2 regions of the Peribacillus sp. V2I11 genome follow, and region 1 is predicted to be linked to the other one. Evidence: predicted binding sites of a transcription regulator. Region 1 holds the regulator's gene; the other holds the start of a gene.
What was found. The regulator Rex, encoded in region 1, represses fermentation and respiration genes when NADH is low (regulators of the CRP and FNR family bind a similar motif). The targets are predictions, from matches to a motif close to TTGTGAAATATTTCACAA.

Region 1 (3,176 bases):
GTAGCTTTGTAAATATTGTTCAAGCCAAGAGAGGGTTTCGATATCCAAATGGTTCGTCGGCTCATCCAGAATCAATATATCCGGTTTCCTTAAAAGCAGTTTTCCTAATGCAAGCCTTGTTTTTTGCCCACCGCTTAAAGTGGAAATCGGGGTAGAATAGTCAAAGTCAGCAAACTGAAGTCCATGCAATACGGAACGGATATCCGCTTCATATTGATAACCGCCCTTCTCTTTGAATGCCACCATCAAAGTGTCATATTCATTCAGCACTTTTCGGTAAATAGTTTCGTTTTCAAAGATGTCAGGTCTGGCCATATCAACCTCAAGGCGACGCAGTTCCTTTTCTTGCTCTATAAGGTCCCTGAATACAGTCAGCATTTCATCCCATATGGTCAGATCGGATTCCAATCCCGTATCCTGGGCCATATAGCCGATGGTGACGCCTTTTGGTTTGATTATTTCCCCGCCATCATGGGAAAGCTGCCCGGCTATGATTTTTAGCAGAGTGGATTTACCGGCGCCATTTCGGCCGACAAGTGCAATTCTATCTTTATTTTGAACTTCGAGCTTCATATTTGATAAAATAAGTTCAGCTCCATAATATTTCGATAATTGATTGATTTGTAACAAAATCATAGATTTCACCTCAATTGATTATTGTTAGTGTAACGTATTTTAGTTATTATCGGCAACAGCTTGGTTCCAAGCTAAAAGAAAAGCTGTTACATAAAGTGGAATAATAGTGTATTATTTAGGAGGGGTTACTTAAATGGGAGACTTAACGCATTTTAATGAACAGGGCAGGGCCAAAATGGTCGATGTGAGTGCTAAGCCTGAAACAACCCGGACGGCTGTAGCTCAATCGAGCATTTTATTGAATGATGAAATATATGAATTGGTCACGAACGAGAAAATGAAAAAAGGTGATGTACTGGCTGTTGCACAAGTTGCAGGAATAATGGCCAGCAAAAATACATCCAATATAATTCCGATGTGCCATCCCATTGCTCTGCAAGGGGTCAATATAGCCTTTGATTGGGAAAAAGAAGAACAGGGATATAGGCTTAGGATTGAAACGGAAGCTAAGACAAAAGGCAGTACAGGTGTTGAAATGGAAGCGTTAACAGCTGCATCCGTGACTGCCTTGACTGTTTATGACATGTGTAAGGCCCTTGATAAGGGAATGGTGATCGGGCCTACATTCTTAGTGGAGAAAACAGGCGGAGTTTCCAGTAACGATTATAAAAGACAAGTAAAACAAACAGATACAGATTAAGTTGAAAAGCATGTGTGAAGGCGGGGAAGAACAATGAACCATGACCCAAAGATACCGCAGGCGACAGCCAAAAGGTTGCCATTGTATTATCGATTTTTAAAGAACTTACATTCCTCAGGCAAACAAAGAGTTTCCTCGGCAGAGCTAAGCGAAGCTGTAAAAGTGGATTCTGCTACCATTCGCCGTGATTTTTCCTACTTTGGCGCGCTTGGGAAAAAAGGCTACGGCTACAATGTCAATTATTTATTATCCTTCTTTAGAAAAACACTAGATCAAGATGAATTGACCAAAGTCGCTTTAATCGGGGTAGGAAATTTAGGAACCGCTTTTTTAAATTACAATTTCATGAAAAATAATAATACAAAAATTGAAATGGCTTTCGAAGTTTCTGAAGAAAAGGTCGGCAAGCGTATAGCTGATGTGCCCATCTATCATATGGATCAAATCGATACATTATTGCAGGAAAATAATATTACTGCGGCTATATTGACAGTGCCTGCACAGGTAGCCCAGACGATAACAGATCGTCTAGTCAAAGCTGATATAAAAGGAATATTGAATTTTACACCTGCACGGCTGACGGTGCCTCCATCCATAAGGGTTCACCACATTGACCTGGCCGTGGAGCTTCAGTCGCTCATCTACTTCCTGAAACATTATCCTGTAGTGGAAGAAGCCGCATTGGAGGAATGAAAAAAACGCTGCATCATTGCAGCGTTTTTTTATTAAATCTTTTCTGTTTGTCTACAAAATGGGGGTGGAACGTTCGCATCCCAAACCATGATTTTAAAAGAAAACTAGATTATCCTTCATGTTTTTTACTTTTTTGGAGTGCAATTTAAACGTTGATTTCCACTCCAGGCACTCGCTTTCCGCGGGCGGTCCGCCCTCGGCGCTCTTTGCGCCTGTGGGGTCTCACTTGGACGCGCTTTTCCCGCAGGAGTCTCGTACCTTCCGTTCCAATCAACTGTTTTTTAAAATTTAGATAGAACCCCTTTGTCTACAATCGGAGGTTCGGAACGGTCTTATCCCGAAACATGATTTTAAAACAAGACTAGATTATCCTTAATGGTTTTTTACAGTAATTCTTATTAGATTGAAGAAATTTGCGACACTCCTGCCGAATAACTGGCTAGCCGAGACCCCACAGGCGCTTGCGGCGAGGAGGCTTGGCAGACAGTCGGCGGAAAGGGAGCGGATTTCTGAAATCAACTGGAACGTTTTTCAAATAAAAAGACTGTAGACAAACTCAATTTTCATCGAGTTTGTCTACAGTCTGAACGCTGTATCATTACAGCGTTTTTTTATTTTTTCTTATTTTTTTGTGCGGCTTTAATCTTAAAGTGCAGCATGATCATGCGTAATCCCGATCCAAAGTCAAGAGTTGCAATAAGGACAAGTATGTAGGCAAAGATTCCCCATCCAGAAGAATTGACGGTTTGAATCGCGATAGCGGTAAAAAGAGCTCCTAAGCCTGCATAGATGATGCCCATGAATAATGGTGATTGACGTTTCATAATAAACCTCCGATGAAGGCCTGTGCAGTATCTAGCATCTTCTCAATATCCTCCCGATATACCACTTGAAGGATGATAACAAGCGTATTCATCGCAATATGAGCGCTCATGGAAACGAGAATGCGGCCTGTTTTTGCATAAAGGAAAGCAAAGGTGAAGCCCATTGCTGTATATAAAAGAAGATGTTCAAATTCACCATGCGCCAAGCCGAAAATAACTGAGCTGATTAAAGCTGAAATAAAGAAGTTAAAGCGTTTATGAAGTGATCCGAAAATGATTTTCCGGAAAATTAATTCTTCCAATATAGGTCCAATTACTGAAGTGACGAAAATGACCATGGGGACTTTGTAAATGAGTGAAATGAGTTGCTGCGTATTTTCAGA
Region 2 (3,176 bases), 1.3 Mb from region 1:
ATCCGTTGTACTTTCTTTAATCTCTTTGGTCTCTTCTTTATCAAATTTATCTGGTGGAAAAGGCTTTTTTCCATGGTTTTCACGATCTTGATTGATTTCTTCTTGAAGACGTCCTTGATACGCTCGTGTTTCTTTACGAACGATTTTCTTTTCAAATTTCCGTTTATTCGCACTGGCTTTCACATGTGTGGAATCCACGAAAACGTGTTCAGCACTTATTAACTTTTTATTAGCAGCTGTCATTAAAATGCGATAGAAAATCTGTTCAAATAGGTTTGTATCTTTAAAGCGTCGCTCATAATTTTTCCCGAACGTAGAGAAATGAGGTACTTTATCATGGAAACCATAGCCTAAGAACCAACGGTAAGCCATATTGGTTTCAACTTCTTCAATCGTTTTACGCATGGAACGAATACCGAAGGTATATTGAATGAAAGTCAGTTTAACTAAAATAACTGGATCAATACTTGGGCGTCCTACCTCTGAATACATATCTTTCACCAAGTCATAAATGAAAGTGAAGTCAATGGCAGCCTCCATTTTACGAACCAAATGGTTCGGTGGCACCAGTTGATCTAAAGTAATCATTTCAAGTTGATCTCGCTGAATAGAATCATGTTTAGAAAGCATCCTCATCACCTCAAGTTTTAATACTTCTATTTTAAAACAAAAATGACTCCAGGCAAAAGTGTTCTATCTAAAAGGTAAGACAAAGTTGATTGGAACGGAAGGTACGAGACTCCTGCGGGAAAAGCGCGTCTAGGGGAGACCCCGCAGGCGAAAGCCGAGGAGGCTCCCCGACCGCCCGCGGAAAGCGAGTGCCTGGAGTGGAAATCAACGTCCAAATTGTACAAGCCATAAAAATAGACAAACTCGATTTTCATCGAGTTTGTCTACAGTCTGAAAGGTTCCGAATGAAATCGGAACCTTTTTCACGTTACTTCCAATGCCAATGAACGGGTTTTCATGTATTCACGGAACTGTTTTATTGATTCTGGCAGGACTCTATTCGTTGCATAATCGATTATGACATCATACTGGCGAATGACATCCAGACTATCCAGCTCGCCATTTACGCATTTACCTTCAACGCTTTATATGTTTTCCTCAAGCCATTGTTTACGGTTGTTTCTGATATTTTAAGTAAGCATACTGTTTCGCTATGCTTACAACAATACTATTTATCAGGAGTTTCCGATGTGCCTTCCTCACTGTTTTTGAGGTAAACTTCAGAAATTCCATTCATACCTTCCAATAGTTGGGCTTTAGTATATTCCATACTGCCAACCAGTTTATGAAGCTTCTTATCATTATTCTCTTCTGTAAGTTCAGATTCTGAATCAGTCACATTTTTCACCTCCAACATTTAGGATGGCAAATCAAGATGGAAATATGTATGATAGGAGACGATGATAGATAACCTCTTAAAGTCCTTTTTAGGTAAGTAATGGGATCTCCCATTAGAATCTATACTTCAAATAAGCAGGAAAAGATTATTTTATGAATCTTTTTTAAAAAATCAGCTGTTTTCATGTAACTAAAGGGATATACTATAGGATAGCTTTTATTACATTTTTGATAGTATTTTTTCTGGTCACACATTGTGTAATATTTTACAAGTTTTTCTATTTACATCAACAAAATGCTCAATGCAAAGGAGAATTGGATATGTCAGAAACGATTACCCAATCACAAACTGAACAACTTAATGCCCGCCAAAAACAATTAGATGTACTGGACCAATTATTAAAGCCTGAGGTTCAGGAATCATTGAACACTTTAGTTGAGCAGTTACCAAAACTGACTGAGTTAGTGAATATTTTAACAAAGTCTTATGATTTCGCTCAATCGGTAGCGACCGATGATGTTTTGAAAAATGATACGGTCAGCGCCATTTCGGAGATCGCGACACCTGTAGTCCATTCAGTGAAAGGGCTTGCGGCTAATGCCATCGAAGCCAAGGATCGTGCTGAAGTGAATAATGATGTAATCGGTCTTTTTGGTCTGTTAAGGATGATGAAAGATCCGCAAGCACAAAAACTTTTCCGTTTTGCCCAAGCTTTTCTTGAAGTCTCTTCAGAACGTAAAAACCAAAAATAATTTGATAAACTTTCAATCAGTAAGGACGGGGGATTAACTATGTCAAAACAAATCGTCATCTTAGGTGCAGGTTACGCGGGATTACTATCTGCCTTATCCGTACGTGAATATTACAATAAAGATGAAGTTCAGGTTACAGTGGTGAATCAATTTCCAACGCACCAAATCATCACCGAATTGCACCGTCTTGCAGGCGGATCCATTTCTGAACAAGCCGTTTCCATTCCTTTGGAAAAGCTTTTCAAAGGAAAAGATATCGACCTTATCATTTCCAAAGTGGAGTCTTTCTCAGTCGATAACAAAGAAGTGAAACTTGCCAATGGTTCCACTTTATCTTATGATGCCCTGGTTGTTGCTTTGGGAAGCCAAACAGGATTCTTCGGCATTCCGGGACTTGAGGAAAACAGCATGGTCTTGAAATCCGTAAATGATGCAAACAAGATTTACAAACATATCGAAGATCGCATCCGCGAATATGCACAAACGAATAATGAAGCGGACGCAACCATCGTGATCGGCGGCGGCGGATTGACGGGCGTCGAGTTAATCGGTGAAATCGTGGATCATTTCCCTAAAATCGCCAAAAAGTTCGGAGTGGACTTCAGGGATTTGAAAATCAAGCTTGTAGAAGCTGGTCCAAAAATCCTTCCGGTCCTGCCTGATCACTTAATCGAACGTGCGATGACAAGCTTGGAAGCACGCGGCGTTGAATTCTTGACAGGTCTGCCTGTAACGGGTGTTAAAGGAAATCAAATCGAATTGAAAGATGGACAAACGATAACTGCCAATACGCTTGTTTGGACAGGCGGAGTTGCGGCTCTTCCTATCGTAGGCGAATCAGGCCTTGAAGTGGATCGCGGCAAAGCAACCGTTAATGGGTATTTGCAATCGAAATCCCATAATGACGTATTCGTTGTCGGGGACAGTGCCGTTGCTTTCCCTCCAGAAGGCGGCCGTCCATACGCTCCTACTGCACAAAATGCTTGGCAAATGGGTGAGCTTGTTGGTTACAACCTATATGCTGCCTTTGAAGGCAAGAAACTTGAAGAATTTTCACCTGTAAACTCAGGTACACT

Region 2: QFZ73_RS15990 (helical membrane plugin domain-containing protein) is a predicted target of Rex. The motif match lies at 1,602-1,619, and genes of this name have one in related genera.

What each region holds. Positions count from the first base shown of each region.
Region 1 is NZ_JAUSYW010000001.1:2,028,800-2,031,975, reverse strand. Features, by position in the region: gene abc-f (ribosomal protection-like ABC-F family protein) at 1-636, opposite strand, end outside; gene moaC (cyclic pyranopterin monophosphate synthase MoaC) at 770-1,276, shown strand; gene QFZ73_RS09635 (redox-sensing transcriptional repressor Rex) at 1,310-1,969, shown strand; gene QFZ73_RS09630 (YdiK family protein) at 2,581-2,793, opposite strand; gene QFZ73_RS09625 (CPBP family intramembrane glutamic endopeptidase) at 2,790-3,176, opposite strand, start outside.
Region 2 is NZ_JAUSYW010000001.1:3,279,907-3,283,082, reverse strand. Features, by position in the region: gene QFZ73_RS16000 (IS1182 family transposase) at 1-630, opposite strand, end outside; gene QFZ73_RS15995 (hypothetical protein) at 1,178-1,348, opposite strand; gene QFZ73_RS15990 (helical membrane plugin domain-containing protein) at 1,669-2,100, shown strand; gene QFZ73_RS15985 (NAD(P)/FAD-dependent oxidoreductase) at 2,140-3,176, shown strand, end outside.